4 regions of the Pontibacillus salicampi genome follow, and region 2 is predicted to be linked to each of the others. Evidence: riboswitches for the same ligand, from Rfam matches in the RefSeq annotation. Region 2 holds a riboswitch; each other region holds the start of a gene.
What was found. Region 2 has a riboswitch for S-adenosylmethionine ahead of ACFFGV_RS18590 (methionine ABC transporter ATP-binding protein). Riboswitches for the same ligand answer to the same signal wherever they lie in the genome.
Positions count from the first base shown of each region.

Region 1: linked by a shared signal. The riboswitch ahead of ACFFGV_RS04215 (homocysteine S-methyltransferase family protein) and the one ahead of ACFFGV_RS18590 (methionine ABC transporter ATP-binding protein) in region 2 are both predicted to bind S-adenosylmethionine.
Region 3: linked by a shared signal. The riboswitch ahead of ACFFGV_RS04465 (O-acetylhomoserine aminocarboxypropyltransferase/cysteine synthase family protein) and the one ahead of ACFFGV_RS18590 (methionine ABC transporter ATP-binding protein) in region 2 are both predicted to bind S-adenosylmethionine.
Region 4: linked by a shared signal. The riboswitch ahead of ACFFGV_RS09720 (methionine ABC transporter ATP-binding protein) and the one ahead of ACFFGV_RS18590 (methionine ABC transporter ATP-binding protein) in region 2 are both predicted to bind S-adenosylmethionine.

Region 1 is NZ_JBHLTP010000003.1:541,462-546,819, forward strand. It holds gene ACFFGV_RS04205 (flavodoxin family protein) at 1-365, shown strand, start outside; gene ACFFGV_RS04210 (Dabb family protein) at 538-831, shown strand; gene ACFFGV_RS04215 (homocysteine S-methyltransferase family protein) at 1,143-2,192, opposite strand; SAM riboswitch class I at 2,284-2,389, opposite strand; gene ACFFGV_RS04220 (ABC transporter ATP-binding protein) at 2,587-4,323, shown strand; gene ACFFGV_RS04225 (ABC transporter permease subunit) at 5,056-5,358, shown strand, end outside.
Region 2 is NZ_JBHLTP010000013.1:633,462-638,819, reverse strand. It holds gene ACFFGV_RS18600 (MetQ/NlpA family ABC transporter substrate-binding protein) at 1-754, opposite strand, end outside; gene ACFFGV_RS18595 (methionine ABC transporter permease) at 773-1,438, opposite strand; gene ACFFGV_RS18590 (methionine ABC transporter ATP-binding protein) at 1,428-2,441, opposite strand; SAM riboswitch class I at 2,577-2,685, opposite strand; gene ACFFGV_RS18585 (pyridoxal phosphate-dependent aminotransferase) at 2,754-3,932, opposite strand; gene ACFFGV_RS18580 (OsmC family protein) at 4,113-4,550, opposite strand; gene ACFFGV_RS18575 (TetR/AcrR family transcriptional regulator) at 4,557-5,132, opposite strand; gene ACFFGV_RS18570 (hypothetical protein) at 5,298-5,358, shown strand, end outside.
Region 3 is NZ_JBHLTP010000003.1:594,823-600,180, reverse strand. It holds gene ACFFGV_RS04475 (DUF421 domain-containing protein) at 1-649, opposite strand, end outside; gene ACFFGV_RS04470 (thiol-disulfide oxidoreductase DCC family protein) at 926-1,321, opposite strand; SAM riboswitch class I at 1,502-1,611, shown strand; gene ACFFGV_RS04465 (O-acetylhomoserine aminocarboxypropyltransferase/cysteine synthase family protein) at 1,729-3,432, shown strand; gene ACFFGV_RS04460 (homoserine dehydrogenase) at 3,511-4,491, shown strand; gene ACFFGV_RS04455 (cytochrome c biogenesis CcdA family protein) at 4,919-5,358, shown strand, end outside.
Region 4 is NZ_JBHLTP010000008.1:27,031-32,388, reverse strand. It holds gene ACFFGV_RS09740 (YuzK family famiily protein) at 1-35, opposite strand, end outside; gene ACFFGV_RS09735 (carboxymuconolactone decarboxylase family protein) at 283-654, opposite strand; gene ACFFGV_RS09730 (MetQ/NlpA family ABC transporter substrate-binding protein) at 736-1,578, opposite strand; gene ACFFGV_RS09725 (methionine ABC transporter permease) at 1,598-2,266, opposite strand; gene ACFFGV_RS09720 (methionine ABC transporter ATP-binding protein) at 2,256-3,284, opposite strand; SAM riboswitch class I at 3,424-3,532, opposite strand; gene ACFFGV_RS09715 (TlpA family protein disulfide reductase) at 3,774-4,190, shown strand; gene ACFFGV_RS09710 (hypothetical protein) at 4,185-4,514, opposite strand; gene ACFFGV_RS09705 (thioredoxin family protein) at 4,653-4,967, opposite strand; gene ACFFGV_RS09700 (toprim domain-containing protein) at 4,982-5,338, opposite strand.

The sequences.
Region 1 (5,358 bases), on a different contig from region 2:
TAATGGATCGTGTAATGGAATACGATAAGATTATCTTTGCCACTCCCATCTACTGGTACACGATGACAGGTACCATGAAGCAGTTTATTGATCGCTGGTCTCAAGCCATGAGAGAGGATAGATATCATGATCTCCGCGAGCGAATGGCTAGGAAAAAAGGGTATGTTATTGCGGTGGGCGGAGATTCTCCCTATATAAAAGGACTACCGCTGCTGCAACAATTTAAGTATATTTTTGACTTTGTACACCTTCCATTTGAAGGTTACGTACTTGGACAAGCGAACAAGCCAGGGGAAATTGAACAAGATAAAAAAGCTTTATATAGTGCTGATTTGTTAAATCAAACATTAAAAGAAGACACATAATGTCATCATCTCTTTCTGGGATACTTGGTACCCTTTGATGACTTTAGCTATCTCTCAATTGATTCCATGGGGCGAGTGAATTTGTATTCTATCGTTTGACCTGAAAGCACCAGAAGAATATAGTGAATGAAGGATCTTCTATGGATATACACTAGGAAGGATGGGATCTTAAATGATTGAACATATTGTTTTGTTCACGTTTACTGAACAAACTACAGAAGAGCAGCAGCGAGAGGCAATACATAAGCTGACATCACTTAAACAAGAAATTCCTGGTATCGTTGATATTCAAGCTGGTTTGAATTTCTCTGATAGGAATCAAGGCTATGAAGTAGGCTTAACGGTACGCTTTGAAGATAAACAAGCTTTAGAGGCATATAGCCCTCATGAGAAACACCAAGAGGTTGTAGCCTACTTAAGGGAAATCGGTCTTACAGATATTCTTGCAGTGGATTTTGAAATATAACATGGATATATTCTCTGATGGTTAGCATCAGAGAATTTTTTTGTCGCTTTCTACCCCGCTTCTTAAGTAATCCTCCGCTTACTTAGCTAATCTTTCGCATGAAAACATATCCCCTTCTTTACCTATAATCATCAATCAACATGGTTATCATAGCTCTTAACATTTCCTAGGTGACTTGGCACACCTTATATCCGTATTAACAAAGGAGATGATCCCTGTTCAATACAGAGATCATCTCCCAAAAACGGTCTAGGATGTCGTTGAAAATGTCCTTTACAAAGGGAGCATTTTATAATAGCCTATCTTTTTTATTATGCTTTTGTCCGATAGGTAAGGTTATGCCCTTTCAGTGTATCATCTGTGCCGAATAGGAAGTGCTTTTCCATATCAGGTGAGTACGTAGAATTAATCGCTTCACGCCCAACTGTCTCAGCTACTTCTCTAAGCATACTCGGTGAAGCTCCACAGCATAAACCGAAATAATTCACACCTGTGTTGAGAGCATCTTTTGCCCAGGATGCAAGCTCATAACGATTGCAGTAAAGCGGATCAAGAGAGGTAGGGAAGGTGGTTTCAGTTGGCAAGCTACAAGAACAACCTCCATCTGGCAGATTAAAAAATGTTGGATGCTCTTCTGTCGTACGATATGGAATAGGCAGTGCTCCTACAAAGCCCTCACATGTTTCTCGTATCTTTTCTACATATGGCTGCATGGTAGCTGGACCACGGAAGCAGTTCATTCCTACAACGAGTGCGCCTTGTTCCTCCAGTAATCGGCAGCCTTCTTCAACGGTGTACCCATCACGAAGGATGTTTTCTCCCATAAGACCAAATGTGATAACAGCTGGTAAGTCCTGTTTCTGTATTTCTTCTAGGGCAATTTTTGCTTCTTCATAATAGTAGAATGTTTCCCCATTCACAAAATCAACATCTTCTTCTTTACACCATTTAATCATTTCTGCGAACATCGTACGAACCTTCTCTTTTGATGCGGGATCGTCCGGATCGAATATATTAGTGTTGGAAACGTTCCCAGCTACAAGTGCTTCTTCGGTTGGGTGTTCCTTTGCAACTTCTTTAGCTAAACGGATAGCATTTCGATTTAAAGGCTCTAGCAAGTCTTCTTTACCAATAATTCTCATTTTCTCACGATGGGCATTATAGGTGAAAGCAAGAACCACGTCAGATCCAGCTTTCATATAATCTCGATACGTTTGTTTCAATGCTTCTGGATTTTCAATAGCTACCTCTGGTACAAAGGAGCCTGCTTGCAGGTAGCCTCTTCTTTCCAATTCAAATAAATAGCCTTCTCCACAAATGACTGGACCGTCTTGTAAACGTTGTTCTAGTGATCTTTTCATTGTTATTCATCCTTCCATTAAGTAGTTTTTATAGAAGAGGACACTAAAAAACCCTCTTCCATAAGAAGAGGGTGTATGTACACGTTTCCTCCTCTTATCTTTCAGACCGTAGTCTGTAGGATGTAGCACCTTTTCAAACGAATTGAAAGGTTGCCGGGCTTCGCAGGGCCTATTCCCTCAGCCGCTCTTGATAAGAGCTATTAAGTTGTAATTTGAATTATAGGAGAGATTGTAAGAGAGGTCAATCCTTTTTTGAACTTTTTCGAAAATTTATGATAATAAAGTAGCAATACAGCACTAGATGAGGGGAATGGGCTATATCAAATAAATGGATGAACTTGTGGTAAAATGACAATAGTACATAAGAAAAAAGTAGGGATACAATTTGACAGAAATGACATATCCCCAAAAGGGGAAACAGTTTTTTCAATTAATTAAAAATACAAAGCCATCTGTTGCGAGAATGGGCATAGCGTTTTCGTTCAGTGTGATTTCCACCATCGTCAGCCTGTTCATACCGTTATTAACAAGGGATTTTATTAATGATTTCAGTATCGCCTCTTTTGAATGGACATTTGTAGCGATGTTATTTGCAGTGTTCTTAATACAAGCCTTCACAAGTGGACTTTCCATTTATTTGTTAAATTATGTTGGGCAGCAAATTGTAGCAGGACTACGCTCCAAGCTGTGGGATAAGCATGTTAAGCTCCCTGTACCATTCTACGATGAACATAAGACAGGGGAACTAATTAGTCGGATTGTAAATGACACTAGTATCGTCAAAAATTTAATAACAGAGCATGTCACCAATTTTTTTACAGGATTTATTTCGATTATTGGGTCGGTTATTATTCTATTAATTCTTGATTGGAAGATGACTATGGTAATGCTGATAGCCGTACCATTAGCGATTGGAATCATTTTACCGCTCGGCAGGAAAATGTATAAGGTCTCCCGTGGGTTGCAGGATGAGACAGCAAGCTTTACAGCCACAACGACCCAAGTGCTTTCTGAAATACGTCTAGTAAAGGCCTCTAATGCCGAAAGGAGAGAGTTCAATCAGGGAACAACAGGAATTCAAAACCTATTTCAATATGGACTGAAGGAAGCTACCATTCAAGCCATCATTGGTCCTTTAATGACGCTAGTACTCATGGCAATGCTAGTTATTGTGCTTGGCTATGGAGGTTTCAGAGTGTCTTCAGGTGGGCTTTCTGCAGGTGATCTCGTAGCTTTTATACTGTACTTATTTCAAATCATTGTCCCACTAAGTCAATTTACTACCTTTTTTACTCAACTTCAAAAAGCCTCAGGAGCTACAGAGCGTATCATTGGGATTCTGGATGAACAAGAGGAAGCATTACATAAAGGGGCAAGGGTTAAGGAAGCCAAACAGGATATCCATTTCGATGGTGTATCATTTGGGTATCAGGAAACTAGTGTTGTTCTAAATAATATCTCATTCACTATTCCTCCTAATGCTGTAACAGCAATTGTAGGACCAAGTGGTAGTGGCAAGACGACCTTGTTTGCATTAATAGAACGCTTTTATCAGCCATCAAAAGGCGTCATCAAGTTAGGGGAAATGAATATCCAGCATATTAACCTCGAGGACTGGCGTAAACATATTGGCTATGTTTCTCAGGAGAGTCCTATCATCTCAGGAACCATTCAGGAGAATATTTGTTATGGCTTGGATTATAAACCCAGCGAAGGAGAGATAAATCAAGCTGCTCAAATGGCATATGCGAAGGAATTTATAGAGGACCTTCCCGAGGGTTACCATACTCAGGTTGGCGAACGTGGAATTAAGTTATCAGGTGGACAGCGTCAACGGATTGGGATAGCTAGGGCGCTAATACGAAATCCAGATATTCTGCTTCTGGATGAAGCAACCTCCAGTCTCGATAGTAAGGCGGAGATGGTGGTGCAAAAAGCGCTCGATAATTTGATGCAGGGGCGAACAACGATTGTTATCGCACATCGCTTATCTACAGTCGTCCATTCTGAGCAAATTGTCTTTATAGATCAAGGGGAAGTAACAGGAATTGGCGATCATGAGAGGCTGTACAAAGATCACGCCACTTACCGGGAATTTGCAAATCAGCAACTGAAAGTGAAAGGTAACTGAATCTTTTAGTACATTTTATCCGTATGTATAGGTAAGCTTCTCGAGAGGAGGCGATTCCAATGTTCATACGTATTTTTCAGAAATTAAATCGCAAGTATCAGCTGCTTATGCTGCTCATAATTATTGCATTATTAATTATAGGGTTTTTACTCTTATAAAGAACCCCTTTGGTAGGTAAAGGGTTCGGATTTGCAGTACAAACAATAGAATAACACCCCAAAAAGAGGGCCAATTCGCATATGAATTGGCCCTCTTTTTTCCCATCACTAAAGGGATTTGACTAAATTTACATACCAATTCGCAGGAGTCTGTTTTCTAGTAGATACCTGCGAATTCGTGTACCAAATATATTTAAAAACCATAACAGCACGAATAGTATAGTCTACATGCGAGGTGGAAATGTTTGATTTAGGTATATCCTTCTTCAACTAAAGCAACCTGAACTTGGAAGAATAGCATTAGGAATTCGTAAAGAGTTTTAAATGTATATCACCTAAGATAGTAATGTTTATATTCCACCTTGGGTAAGTATTATTGTTCCGTGCTCGAAAAGCTGTTGTTAAGCGTCAATAGGAAAGGAGTAAGACCCGTTACTTGGTAGGGTTCTTTTTTATGCGGATTACTCAGAAAATTAAAATTAAACAATGCTTTAGTATTCGGTCTTTGGAAGGGGTGTGGTAAAATTTTCTTATTACGTATTCTTGTAACAGTAAAAGCGTGGAGGTTGGTTGGATGAAATTTGTTAGGCTTATAGGGTACTACATACTCGGAGTGTTCGGTATTGGGATTATCAGTTGTGTTCCTAGTCTATTTTATGGTGGATTGAATGGGAATGGTGCTGCTTTTTTACAACAAATGTATATGCTGATTGCCGAGCTTACACAACCAAGAGAATGGATGATGAATGCTAATTCTCAAATAATGAATCCGAAAGTGGAAATGGTTCCTATTTTCGAGCTTTTACCGGAGCGGTATGCATACTCCATGACCATTTTTTTAGCAGCCCTTGCCTTATCCCTTTTGGCAGGATTTCTA
Region 2 (5,358 bases):
CTGCTGACTCCACAGCTTCTTTAATGTCCTTTACGAAGGCAGCGTCTTTATCTTTAGAATTAACAACTACTCTGTTCCGATAATCATCTGGCATTTCTTCCAGAACGATGGAATCCAATAAATCCATTCCAGCTGCCAGTGCATAGTTTCCTGGAACAGCAGAAAGATCCGTACTATCGACAGCTCTGGGCAGCTGGGCAGCCTCTATTGGTTTAAATTGAATATCTTTCGGATTTTCCACAATATCCTTCTCAGAAGCCTTTAAGGGGTCAATCCCCTCTTTAATTGATACTAACCCAGCGTCTTCTAGCATTAACAATGTACGGGCCAGGTTGGTAGGATCATTGGCTATAGTCATCGTGCTGCCTTTCTCAATGGCATCAATAGAATCAAACTTATTGGAATATACTCCCATCGGAGCCGTTGGTACTATCTTCACCTCGGATAATTCCAGGTCATGCTCCTTCGCAAAGGCTTCCATATAAATCTTATGTTGAAATAGGTTGGCATCCAACGAACCGTTCGCTAGCGATAAATTAGGCTGTACATAATCGCTAAATTCTACAATTTCTACCTCATACCCTTTTTCCTCCAATATCGGTTTGATAGCCTTATTTACCATATCACTATAGGGTCCGGCTGTTGCTCCAAACGTAATCTTCTCTTTACTTGCTGATGATGCTCCTTCTTCTCCTCCACATGCTGCAAGGATTAATAGTAAACTTAATAAAAGCAAGCTGGTTAATTTTTTCATCTTCTTTCCTCCCGTGTATTATCTTTTATCTACTCTTTTGGAGAGAGTGTCTCCAGCGTACTGAAGGATTTGCACTAGTAATATTAAAATGATGACAGTGGTGAACATGACTGTGTTGTCATATCTGTAGTACCCAAATCGTATGGCTAAATCACCAATTCCACCACCGCCAACAATACCTGCCATGGCGGAATACCCAATTAAACTTATACTTGTTATTGTAACGCCACTAATGATTCCTGCTTTTGCCTCTGGTAACAGAATGTCCTTGATGATAAGCCATGGTGATGCACCGGTTGATATGGCTGCTTCTACTACCCCTTTATCTACTTCCCTTAAGGATGATTCTACAATACGGGCGAAGAATGGAATGGCTGCTACGGACAAAGAAACCGAAGCTGCTGTCGGTCCAATCGTTTTCCCAACAATTATTTGGGTGAAAGGTAATAGAAATACCAATAGAATAATAAATGGAATCGATCTCACTAGATTTACGACAGTTCCTACAAATGATTTAATCACTTTGTTCTCTAAAATAAGTCCTTTATCAGTTACATATAATAAAATACCAAGAGGGAGACCAAATAAAACAGCAATACCAAGTGAAATCCCTACCATGTACAAGGTTTCCAGAAATGCTTGTTGAAGTTCTGGTAATAGACTCACTAATGAATCAGGCAGCATCATGCAGCACCTCCAGCTTCAATAATCTGTTTTGCAAGTAATTCATTGCTTGCTGCACATCCTCTGGTTCTCCTGTTAGCTCCATGACGAAAATGCCTAATGGTGTATCTTGAATATACTCTATCTTCCCATGAAGAATGTTGCCTTTCACCAGGAAGGATTGAAGCATATCTGACACAATTGCTTCCTCTGCAACATCTCCCTTGAACTGAAGCTTTACAATAACCCCTTCACGACCTTTTGTTATTTTATCTGGTAAGCTAAACTGTAGCACACTCTCTATAAAGGAGGTGGTGAGTGCATTCTGGGGATTGGCAAATATGTCGTACACCTGACCCTCTTCCACCACTTTTCCATCTTGCATAACCGCGACCCGATGGCAGATTTCTTTAACCACTTCCATTTCGTGAGTAATGAGTACAATCGTGATTCCAAGCTCCTGGTTTATCTTTTGAAGTAGTTTCAGGATAGAGCGAGTAGTCGTTGGGTCTAAAGCCGAAGTTGCCTCATCACACAAAAGAACATGAGGGTTGTTGGCTAGAGCACGCGCTACTCCTACACGCTGCTTCTGTCCCCCACTCAGCTGAGCAGGATAGTGGTCCTTATGCTGTTCTAAGCCAACCATGTTCAATAGATCCAGTACTCTCTTTTCTCTATCTTGAACTGGCGTATTAGCTGCCTTTAGTGCAAACTCAACATTTTCATATACTGTCTTTGCGGAGACAAGGTGGAAATTCTGAAAGATCATACCTATTTTCTGTCTGGCCTTTCTTACTTGTTTAGCAGAAAGATTCGTTAATATCTGACCATCGATAGAAATGGTCCCCGATGTTGGTTGTTCTAATAGATTTAAACACCTTAGCAGAGTGCTTTTCCCTGCTCCACTATACCCTACGATGCCGTAAATCTCTCCTTGACGGATGGACATAGACACATTATCTACACCGATAATGGTGTTGTGCTTGGTCTGGTATTCCTTTGTAATATTTTTAATTTCTATCATCTTAATCCCTCCTCTTATTCCAAATACCCAACAACACAGCAAAGCAGCAATTCGCTAAAGCATTAATGAATAGCAAATACAAGTTCTCCTTTGAAACCAAAAAAGTCCCCTTTCATCTGAAAGAGGACTATTTGCACCTTATCTTTCAGAATGAACGCCTCATTCTGCAGGAAGAAGCACCACTCCATTGCGGAAGGTTGCTGGACGTCACAGGGCCTGTTCCCTCAGTCTCTCTTGATAAGTTTGTATTCGTTTTTTATGGATAGTTTACATCTTAATTCGTTTTGAATAGTTTGTCAATTTCTTTTGTCATTATTTTTGAGTGGAATATTGCTTCAAACGATCTAATGCCTCATAGATAAGTGCATCACTATGTACCAATCCAAGCCGCACATACCCTTCTCCATATTGACCAAACCCAATACCAGGAGCTACTGCAATACGTACCCGCTCTAGCAAGTCATCCGCGAAGGATTCAGATGTATGTCCATCTGGTACTCTCATCCAAACAAAAAAGGAACCTTCCGGTGGAATAACTCCCCACCCCTGCTCTTGAAGTCCATTCACCAAAATATCTTTTCTTCGTTGATACATGCTGACAAGCTCCTGTACGCTCGCTTCAGAATCTAGCAGCGCTGTTGCAGTGGCTTCCTGTAACGCTCCAAAAATACTAACAAAGTAGTTGTCCTGAATCTTTTCAATAGCTTCAATGACACTTGGATTACCAACAGCAAACCCAACTCTCCATCCAGCCATGTTAAAGGTTTTGGACATCGTGTACATCTCTACTCCAACATTTTTAGCACCAGGAACCTGCATGAAGCTAAGCGGTTTTTCTCCATCAAAGCCAATGGCACCATAGGCAAAATCATGCACGACACAAATATCGTGCTCATCCGCAAATTGAATCGTCTCTTCAAAAAAGCTTTCATCTGCCATGGCCCCAGTAGGGTTATTAGGATAATTAATAAACATTAACTTAGAACGATCTACTATACCTTTTGGAATAGCGGAGTAATCTGGTAGAAATTGATTTTCTTCCAGCAGCGGCATTGGGTGCATTTCTGCATTAGCTAGTGCTACACCAGACCAGTAATCCGGGTACCCAGGGTCTGGCATGAGAGCGACATCCCCTTCATCTAAATAACACTGACTAATTTCCACCAGCCCGATTTTACTCCCAAACATAACAGCTACCTCTGACTGAGGGTCGAGCTCTACCCCATATTCCTTTTTGTAAAAGGTTGCGATAGCTTCTTTTAAGAAGTCATATCCTTTAAAGGGAGAATACTTATGATAGTCTGGATTCTCCGCAGCCTCTTGAAGGGACTTGACGATATGTGCTGGTGTCGGTTGGTCTGGGTTGCCTTGCCCAAGATCAATAATCTCCGGACCATCCTCTTGTGCTGCAGCAGCAACTTTACCTACCAGCTTTGCAAAGAATTGCTCAGGTAGCCGATCCATTGTTTTGGACTGTTTAAACTCTTTCACTTACGTCCCTCCGTTCTTTTTTCTAATAATCTAATAATTGATATTATACGGTGATGGCCCATTTGTAAAGGTTAAGATATAAAAATTCATTCCAGTCAGAAAAAATCAACTAACTCAAAAAGTAAAAAAGGCTGTCGAGAATTTTTCTCGACAGCCTTAAGAGATCAATGAAATCTGTACTTACGCTTTAGTCCATTGCGCGTCTAGCTCTACATTAGCAGCTTCTAACGTTTGGAATACAGGGCAGCGGTCGTCGGTCTTAGCTTTAAGCTCTTGAATGCGCTCATCGGACTCGCTTGTTTGGACCACAGCACGAATCGTTACTTTTTGGAAATGGCGACGAACACCTTCTTCTCCCATCATACCGCGTGGATCTAATTCTCCACGAACATCAAATTCAATACCTTGTAAATCAAATTCCATTTCACCCGCTACTATATTAGCTACAGCAGATTCACAACCAGTTAATGATGCAAGAAGCGTTTCCAACGGGTTCGCTCCTTGATCTGTTCCACCTTGTTGTACTGGTTCATCAATTGTAATAGTGTGTTTCTTTGCTTTTGCTTCTACATGAGATCCGTTTGCTTTTGCTGTTACTTTCATTGTTACGTTTGACATAATGTGTCACTCCTTGTGTGGTAATGTTGCGTTTTTTAGTATAGTGATACTATTGTTGAGCGGCTCATTACTTTGTTTCACTTTCGCTAGTAGTATAGAGCCTTCAATGGTACTAATCATATATTGAGCATAGCTGTAGGGGGATTTAATGCTTTCTATCTCAGAAAGCGTGTCACCTAACGCTACTGTCCAATCATCAAAAAACGTATCTATTTTAGAACGAAATGCACTGTCATGCTCACTCATTTCTACAGCCAAATTCCCGAATGGACAGCCTTTTTTCACATTGGTATCCTGATAGAACTCCAATGTTTGGTTCAACATTGCCTGTAGTCTATCCTCTGCTTCTTGTGAGCTTCGCAGTATATTTTCAATAAGAGTAAGACTCCATGTTTCAATATACCTGTCCACGACAGCAATTCCTAGTTCATGCTTCGTTTTAAAGTAATGGAAGAACTTCCCTTTCCCAATATTTGCAGCTGCTAAAATGTCGTTAACGGATGTAGACTGATATCCTTTGGAACGGATTACTTCCGCTGCTACATCAATAATGTCATCTTTCGGTAAAGATTCTGTGGTCATCTGAATCTTCCTTTCCTACATAGGAACCAACCAGTTGGTATGTCCTACTATATAATACCCCCAGAGGATGTGGCAATGTAAATGCTCATAAGTAATGCAAAGCTGTTCTACATATTTTCTTCACTACTTCAAATACTAACCGTAACGATAAAAAGAGGTGATGGTATGGAACAACCCACTGCGTTAAGAGAAGGTCAACAAGCTTGTCAAAAACTTCAACAATTAA
Region 3 (5,358 bases), on a different contig from region 2:
TAGAGTTAACTGCTGCGTAGAAAATAGATGATATGCTATGTTCCCCGACTGTATTAAGCTTGTCAATCAGCCACGTCTCTGTTTTATTTACTTCCTGCAGTAAATCATATTGTATCTTCCCATCGAGAATAACCGGAATTTCGTAATTATCACCAGATGTATAAATGGACATATCCTCCCGAATGACACTTTCTTTAGCAGGATATAATTTCACACTAAGCCTTCCATTCGCCTCTATAATGGCAAGTTCCACATCCTTTGTATGAAATACGTCCTTCTCTCTCAGCATTTGTAGAATATTATCAATCGAGTACTGGATACGCTGCATATTCTCCATAAGGAAGGTTCCCTTATACATTACTACTGTAGGCTCGAAAGTAAGTAACTTCCCAACCTTTTGATGTTTCAATTTCAACCTTATAATAAGCTTCTGTAATATCGCTATCGCAATCATTGCAACTATGGTGTGAATATGATCTATACTCGGGTCTGCTATATCGGCACCAACTACAGCTCCCAAAACAAGCACTACAAGAAAATCAAATACCGGAAGTTCTCCTATAGAGCGTTTACCCATATATAGACCTATTACAAGCATAAAAGGAAGAATCGTTACAATACGCAGGATAACCTTTATACTATCCATCATAATATCCACGTAAATGCACCTCTTGTATGTGTATAGTGTTATACCTATCATTGCCAAAGATGATGACATTCCATACTTCTCTTTTATTCCTTGGTGATTAGATAAAATACACCATAATGGCTGTGTGCTCTCTTGAATCAAGTAGATATAGTGATTAAGAAGCCTTTTCCTTTCTATTCTCCTAAGAAGGAGATAAATGACATCCCTTGTCGTCAGCAATCCTTCTAATGTAGCATTCCTATTCACTTTTGGAGGACCAGTGAATTTATTTCGTATTTAATCCAAAAATCTTTTCCGAACCGAAGGAGATGGTAGTGTACATTCGGATTTCTTCCCAAACCATTTATATCGGTTCCTTGCTAGCAAGTCATACATTTTATTCCGAATAAAAGGAGGCACTGCTATTAATATATATAAAAGCTTCCATAAGCCTGACATTTCTTTCAAAATCCTTAAACTAGCAGTAGATTTAGTATAAACGTGATTCTTTTCCAATAAGATAATGCTGTCTGTTTGTTTATCCACCTCGTACTCATCTACTAAACGTTGCCCTTCCTCTCCTTGCAGTGAAGCAAAGTAGAATTGTTCCTTTTTATCTCGCTTTATAATAAATTGAACAGCTCCATCACAGAAATTGCACACTCCATCGAATAGAATAATTTTTTGTTTCACTTCATTTCCCCTCCCTAGCGCTATTTCCTATATTGTACCAAACAGACTTACTTTGTGAAACAATGAACATAATTACAGTTTTAAATTTTCGAATAAGTCAATTAATTGTGTTGACGAAATACTGACCTATCGTTTATACTTTTGAGTAGTAAATGACTAAATGCTAACTGACAATTTAATCTCTTATCAAGAGCGGCAGAGGGACTAGGCCCTGTGAAGCCCGGCAACCTTTCAACATCGTTTGAAAAGGTGCTACATCCTACAGGTCATGCGGATCTGGAAGATAAGAGGAGGACGGTACATATAAACCCTCTTCTTATGAAGAGGGTTTTTTCTATTATCCCCTCTTTTCCCTTACCTGTCAGGCAATTTCCCTAGACATCATCTAATCAAGGAGGAATTGTACCATGACACTACCATTTCATACGTATCGTTTAGAAACACTTAGCCTACATGGAGGCCAAACCCCTGATAAAGAAGCAGGTGCAAGAGCTGTACCTATTTATCAAACTACATCATACGTATTTAACGACACAGACCATGCCCAAAATTTATTTGCACTTAGTGAACCTGGTAATATTTATACAAGAATTAATAACCCTACTGTAGACGCATTCGAGCAGCGAATCGCACTATTAGAAGATGGGATAGCTGCGGTAGCTACTTCTTCCGGAATGGCTGCTATTACATTATCCATACTAAATCTTGCTCAGGCGGGAGACGAAATCGTCGCCTCCACCAACTTATACGGTGGAACCTATAATCTATTTGCTGTCACATTACCAAAATACGGCATTCATGTAACATTTGTAGATGGTACTGACCCTGAGAAATTTAACGAAGCCATTACGTCTAAAACCAAAGCTGTGTTTGCTGAGGTCATTGGGAACCCGAGCTTAGATGTCCTAGATCTTGAAGCAATAGCAGATGTTGCTCATGCTCATCACATACCACTGATTGTGGATAGCACCTTTGCTACCCCTCACATTTGTAAGCCCATCAGCTGGGGAGCTGATATTGTTGTTCACTCTGCAACGAAATGGCTCGGAGGACACGGTAATTCTATTGGTGGAGTTGTTGTGGATAGTGGCCGATTCAATTGGAATCAAGATAAATTCCCAGGGTTTACCGAACCTGATGAGAGTTATCATGGTCTTCGTTATGGAATCGATGCCGGACCAGCAGCATTCGCTATTAAGTTAAGGGTTCAGCTGCTACGTGATATTGGAGCGTGCTTAAGTCCAACCAATGCCTTTTATTTACTGCAAGGGCTCGAAACATTACCGCTTCGAGTGGAACGACATGTACAAAACGCGGAGCAAATTGCTACTTATCTCGAAAATCATCCAGGTGTGGAATGGGTATCCTACCCTGGATTAAGCAATCATCCCTCTTACGAATTAGCTAGCAAATATTTGCATAATGGGTTTGGTTCAATGATTGTATTCGGTATTAAAGGTGGCCGGAATGAAGGTAGAGAGGTTATAGATAATATCAAACTGTGGTCTCATGTGGCTAACGTAGGCGATGCCAAATCTCTTATCATTCACCCAGCAACTACTACCCATCAGCAATTGAATGAGGAAGATTTAAAGAAATCAGGAGTAACAGAGGATTTAATCCGTTTATCCGTTGGACTAGAAGCTGTAGAAGATTTGATTGCAGATTTAGAGCATGCGATATATCAGGCGACAGGATTCCAATATAGCAGTGCAGCACAACCAGCAGCTGTAGAAACCATCCTCACTTCTTCTCTTTATCGAGATGAAAATGAGGCTAGACCAAAAGTAATTACTGTATATGGAGCCGATCGTACAAGTAAACCTGAAGAATTTTCCAAATTAGAAAGACTAGGGTTTCAGTTGCTGTTTGACAGCGAGGCACAGGTAGAGCATACCGATATTGTGTATGCTTTGAGCAGCACGGGAGTTGAAAAAGCCATCTCACAATTCCCAAGTGCTACCGTTTTTATCACACAGCATATTATAGATGAGGATATAAAGGATAAGTTAGACCATTACTCCATTTCCTACTTAGAAACGGACAGTGTCTATCGTCTTGCACAGTCCATTCGAACTACGAACAATAACCGTGAAACGACTAAAGTATAACTGATGCACAAAGAGAGCGCCGTTAAACGGATGGCTCTCTTTGTCACCTTAGATGATACGGAAGAAAGGAAGATGTAGATGACGATTAAGGTCGCAATACTAGGATTTGGAACAGTTGGAGAGGGTGTATGGGAAACACTTCATACCCACCATGAATATATACAAAAGAAATTAAGTACGCCAATTGAAATTACGAGCATTCTTGTCAAGGACTCTAATAAGAAACGAAACCTCCCCGATTCTGTACAAGTGACAACAGACATTGAAGAAGTCTTTCAACAGCCTGTAGACGTTGTCCTGGAAGCCATTGTTGGAAAACAGCCTGCCTATCAGTATGTAACACGAGCTATTGAGCACGGAGCACACGTGATAACGGCAAACAAGGAGATGTTTGCCCATTACGGTCCACACCTCCTTGAACTGGCTAAAGAGCATAATGTATGGATTGGGTACGAAGCAACAACAGCTGGTGGCACCCCGGTTATTCGAACCATTGATCAGATGCTGCAAGTAAATCAAATAAAGAGTATCCAAGGTATCGTAAACGGAACATCCAACTATATTCTGACACAGATGACCAAGCACCAAAATTCTTTTGAAGATGCTCTCCTGGCAGCCCAGCAAAAAGGCTACGCAGAAGCTGACCCAAGCAATGACGTCGATGGCTATGATGCATTCTATAAAGCTATGATTCTAAGTCAGCTTGCCTATCAGGATCAACCAAACTGGGATGAAGTTTATTTGGAAGGAATACGTACTATTTCCAGTCAAGATATTGATAAGGCGACTATACAAGGGCAAAAGTGGAAGCACGTGGCTACCATTGAATTACGCCACGGAGCACCAAGAGCATCCATCCAGCCCATGCAGCTAAATGAGGACCATCCCCTCTACAACATAGATGGGGTAGAAAACGCGCTCTCTATCCAGACTGACCTGCTTGGCTCCATAACATTATCAGGACCAGGTGCAGGAAAACTCCCAACGGCGAGTGCCATGATCGAAGATTTACTATACGTTTTCCAAAAAGAGCGTCAGCAGGAAGCTCAATATGTGTAGAAGAAGCTATTTCATATGTTTCAAACATATAAAACAAAGCCTCATAAACGGCTGTCATTGCCGTAATGAGGCTTTGTTTTTGCTTTGAAGAGCGAATAATATACTTATGAAGCACTCGCGTTAACCCGAACCAGCTTAATTTGATCACTGAACTGAAACAAATTAGAGCTCGGATTGTTTGATCCTCTTCATATGTAATAATGTAATAATATGGATAGTTCTGTTAAACTAATAGTCAATATTCCGAAAAACAAAGATATAGTATCCCCTATTAGTAAAAACCATAAAACAACTATTAGCAGTAAGCTTCTCATCCACTGCTTTTGCAACAGCTTCATCTCTATACCTCTATTTTTTATATGTTACTATCGTTTTAGGGTTGTTATAATTAGAATAATATGTAAATAATATTAGCTGGGGGTAGATTATGGAATTAAGCATTTGGTTAGCATTCGGAGCAGGTATTTTATCCTTTGTTTCCCCTTGCGTTCTCCCCTTGTATCCGTCTTTTATCTCTTATATTTCGGGAGTGTCAGTAGGACAGCTCTCTGACAGAGCATCTTTGCCGCGCAAAGCACAGAGATCTATTACTATCCATACCATTTTATTCGTAGTAGGACTTTCTGTCATTTTCTTCGCGTTAGGCTCAGCAGTTACATTTATTGGTGAACTATTTTCTGGATATCAAGAGACTATTAGAATGCTAGGGGCTATCATAATCGTAATAATGGGTCTATTTCTAATCGGAGTTTTCCAACCCACATTCTTAATGAAGGAAAAGCGTGTACATTACAAAAGTCAATCACTCGGTTATGTGGGATCCTTCTTTGTTGGGATGGCATTTGCAGCTGGATGGACTCCTTGCAT
Region 4 (5,358 bases), on a different contig from region 2:
TACTGCTCGTAGCCAATGCCATGCGATTGATGCATTGCTTTCTCCATTTCACTTGTGTAATTCAAGTTCAGTTGGTCACTAATAGTGAATCCTTCCCTTCAGAATTAATATCAATTATTTACGCCTTTTAGTCTACCACAGAGGAATTACCCCTACAAAAGGCATTTAAACCTATTTTCCCCTCTGCGCAAGAGAAATATTTCCAACTGAACTATTACCTTTTCCCTTCCTACAATTCATCGCAAATACTCTCATTTACTGCTTATTATTCATGATTTCAGATTATTGCTTATATTGTTGCATTTCGTCGATGCTTTCCTGTACTAAGGTAACTGCTTGACTTAATGCAGCACCGCCACCGAATGCAGCCGCTACTCCACATGCTTCCATCATCTCTTCTTGTGTTGCCCCTTGATCTAAGCATCCTTTTGTATGATAAATCATACAATACTCATCCTGAGCAACTACACTTATACCTAGTGCAATGAGTTGTTTTTCCTTTTGGGACAATGTACCTTCTGTAAAACATGCTTCTGTAAATTGATTAAATTGATGCGCTACATCCGGCATTTGCTTCTCAAATACTCCCATGCCATGTTTGTAATGAAATAAAGCCTGCTCTGTTGTACTTTTTGGTTGATGTTGTTGTTCCATAAAAAAATCCCTCCAGGATAGAATTTATCTAACGATAGTATGACCAGCACACCATCTTCTATCCATAGAGGGAAAAATTGTTTATTCACTAACCGGGACTACGGCCCCGTTATATTTTTCTTCAATAAAGGAAGCAATTTCCTCCGATTGAAGCACTTCTAATACTTTCTGTAATGCTTCATTATCTTTGTTGTCAGAAGTCGTAACTAATAGGTTTGCATACGGAGACTCAGAGCCTTCCATAAATAAGGAATCTTCCTTCGGGTTAAGGCCTGCTTCGATAGCATAATTTGTGTTGATGGCAACTAAGGAATCTTCTTCACGCTCATAGTTCTGAGGAAGCAGCCCTGCATCAACATCAGCCGAGAACTGAAGATTTTTTGGGTTTTTAGCGATATCTTCTATTTTTGCATTTTTCTTACTTACGCCTTCTTTTAATTCAATAAGGTCTTTGGATTCAAACAAAGAAAGGATTCGACCATGGTCTGCGACGGAACGACTCATGATCACTTCTGTTCCTTCTTTTATGTCTTCTACACTTTCAATATTTTTGGAATATACTCCCATAGGTTCGATGTGCACTTTACCTAAACTTACAAACTCATATCCAAACTCTTCTTTCTGATCCTCTAGATATGGAGTGTGCTGAAAGAAGTTAGCATCAATTTCTCCACCTTCTAAATCTTTATTCGGTAAAATATAGTCTTGGTATGTTTGAATGTCCAACTCCACGCCCTTGTCTGCAAGCACCGGTTTTGCTTCTTCCAGAATTTCAGCGTGTGGCGTGCTGGATGCGCCAACAGTCACCTTCTTTGTTTCTTCTGAAGAGCTGTCTCCTCCTTCTGAGGACTCTCCAGATGTTCCACAAGCTGCTAAGACTAAAATGAATAAGGAACTAATCAATACGGTAAGAATTTTTTTCATCCTATACTCTCTCCTTTTATTATCGTTTATCTAATTTATTAGAAATAGAATCTCCGATGAATTGAAATAAAAACACTATAAGCACAATAAGGAACGTACTTACAAGTACTACATCAAAGTCCCAGCGCTGGAAGCCTTTTAGATAGGCTAAATCACCAAGTCCACCAGCACCGATGACACCTGCCATCGCGGAGAAGCTAATTAAATTAATAGCTGTCACCGTGATTCCTGAAATAAGAGCTGGCATAGATTCTGGGAGTAATACTTTGAAAACTATCGTTGATGTTTTCGCACCCATCCCTTTCGCTGCCTCGATGACTCCTTTATCCACTTCCCGCAAGGCGATTTCTACAAGCCTTCCATAGAACGGAGAAGCTCCAATAATTAACGCCGGTAAAGCAGCATTTGGACCTCTAATGGTACCTATTAAGAAATCAGTGAATGGGAATAACAGCAAAATGAGAATGATAAACGGGATAGCTCTAAAAACATTGACAATGGTTGAAACAATAAAATGAAGTGGCTTGTTAGCCCAAATTCCGTTCTTCGTTGTCAAATATAATAATAACCCCAATAATATACCTAAAATGAAAGTTCCTAGCACTGAAATCCCAGTCATATACAGGGTTTCCTTCGTCGCATCCCACAATTCCTGACCAACTACGTTAGGAAATAACTTACTCCACATTTGGATTCACCTCTACTTCTACCGATGTTTCTGAGATGTATTGAATTGCTTTTTGTATATCATCATCGTCCCCTGTAAGGTGAACTACAAGCGTACCGTATGCGCCTTTTTGTGTCTGCGTTATTTTACCTTGAAGAATATTAACAGCGACAGGGTATTGTTTGGCGACCTCACTAATAACAGCTTGGTTAGTTTTCTCGCCAACGAAATGTAATCTCAATACTGTACCACTCTCATATTCGGCTACAATTGCTTCTAAAGCGTCATCCTGTTCCTTATCTCCCATAACTTGTTGGACAAATCGTTTAGTCACCTTCTGTTTCGGATGACGAAAAACTTCTAGAACATCTCCTTCTTCCACTACTTGCCCACCCTCCATGACGGCTACTCGATTGGAGATTTTGCTAATGACATGCATTTCATGCGTAATGAGTATAATGGTTAAACCTAGCTGCTTATTAATATCAGTCAGCAAGTTCAGAATGGAATCTGTTGTTTCAGGATCTAACGCGGAAGTAGCTTCATCGCAAAGCAGCACCTTGGGGTTATTGGCAAGGGCACGAGCTATACCAACTCTTTGCTTTTGCCCTCCACTCAATTGAGAAGGAAAGTAGTCTTCTCTGCCTGAAAGTCCTACAAGATCAATTAGCTCCTGAACGCGTTTGTTTATCTCGGCTTTGGGAACCTTTGCGATTTCCAGTGGAAAAGCAATATTATCTTTTACCGTTCTTGACCATAATAAATTAAAATGTTGATATATCATGCCAATTTCTTGTCTTGCCTTTCGAAGCTGTCCATTTCTCAACTTGGCGATATCTTGACCGTCGATGATAACTTCCCCACTAGTTGGATCCTCTAGACGATTTAATAAACGGATAAAGGTACTTTTACCTGCACCACTATATCCTATTACCCCATAAATTTCGCCTTTCTCAATATCAAGACTTACGTCATCAACCGCTTGGACGCTGCCGCTACTAGATGTAAATACCTTTTGTAGATTCTTAATAGATATCACGGCTGACCTTCCTCCTTTATAGACTAAACTCATAATTATACTTGGTTTTTTGTTTCAATCTATTCCATCAACGGTATTTGCTAACAAAAAAACCTTTCTGTCAAGAGGACAGAAAGGCTTATATAAGCGTAGATTCGTCCTCTTATTTTTCTAAGTCATCCAACTTAGCAGGATTTGGCACCTTTCAAACTAGGTTTGATGGTTGCCGGGCTTCATAGGGCCAGTCCCTCCGCCTCTCGTAATAAGAGCTTTCTTTATTCAATTAACGTACTAATCCGTCGATTTCTATTTCACATTCTAGCATGGTACTTTGGAACGGTCAATCCTTTTACCTAAAAATTTTATAACCACTTAGCAATTTGTACACATTATATACTATAGTACATATGCATTAGCACTATATAAGAAAATATGAATTATTTAGCATACAAAGATACATGTGCTATGATGCCATGTATAGGTATATTTAATGGAAGGAAGGTGGTGTACATGAAAAAAGCACCGACATTTGAGCTGCAATCTATAGATGGGCGATTTCACCATTTAGAGGACTTCCGTGGCAAGCATGTAATCCTTACGTTTTGGGCCTCCTGGTGTCCAGACAGTGCTCGTGATTTACCGAAAAAGGAGCAATTGTATGATTCCATGGATCATGACAACGTCGAAATGATAACAATAAATGTAGTAGGACGAGAACGAGATGAGCAGGCTGGCATCACTTATGCTAATAAGTATTTGTCACAACTTACACTGCTAGATGATGGGAGAAAAACGTATGATGTGTATCAGTGTCAAGGTGTTCCGACTACAGTCCTCATTAATAAGCAAGGAGAACTCGTAGAACAGTTTGGTGACAAAGCCAACATGATGGATATTGTCCAAGCCATTGGAAATAAATTATTATAATGGTCTAGCCAAATGGAAGAGAGATTCTATCCACAGTAAGTTTTTATAACTGCCATTCATTTTAATTAAATGATTAGGGACACTCAATAACCTACAAGTCCCCTGCCATATGTCTTTAAGAATGAATGGTTTTGCTTCAATCATGATATCTAATTGATTTGGTGCAGATGTGGATGTAATACAAGAACCATTTGTAAATATAACAAACAGCTGTTCTTCACCACTAAAGAAGGCTACAGATAATGTTTTATCCATAACTAGAGGAAAAAGGTCAGATCGTGATTCTATACGCTCAACCCAATTCTGTAATACTTCTTTATCCATCAACACACCCCCTGTGTTCATAGAGCAATATTTTCTCTTATGGTAACAGGTAATAGACACAATTTCTGTCGAAGTATTTCCCGAGAAATAATAAATATTGTCGAACACCCCCATGCAATATTTCGCATGGGGGTGTTCTCAATACTTATATCTAGATACTATCTCTAACAGGTACGGTACAGATTGAAACGCATATACTTTCTCCTGCAGTTCTGTTCCTTTTGTGATTAACAAGCAAGGGACACTTTCTATTTGAAAATCTCCCATAAATGCGGGATGGTACGATGCATTCAACTCGTTAAATAACGTGTGCTGCTTAGCTGCTTCTAATGTATCCAACATCCTTCTGGCTACATGGCACGTCCCACAAAACGGACTGTATATAAACGTCATGGTATAAGTAGAGGACTGCTCATCTAATATTTGAAGAGGATTATCTTCCATTTCCTGCATTCTATATCACCTATTTACGTTAAAAAGATTGGATCAACAGATATGCTCCTGCTTACAAGCGCAGAAGCTAGTTCTGGCTCAGGTGTTGCTGCTACTTCTCTAAATGATTTATCAACATAAATGTGTTCAGCATGTGGTAACTCGAAAGACAGCTGTTTTCTTAATTTGTGACCGGAATCATCTTCATCTACTAGAATATACACATACTTGTTATCGAGATCATGTTCGAAGATCAATTCTTCTAAACGTTCAATTCCTAATGTGCCATTCGTGCATATAATCTCCACATCTTCATTAACTACTTTCTTAATCTGCTGCTTATCGGTTCTACCTTCCACAATAATGACTTTCTCCACATCTGCCATATACATCACCTGTTCCTGCATTCTCT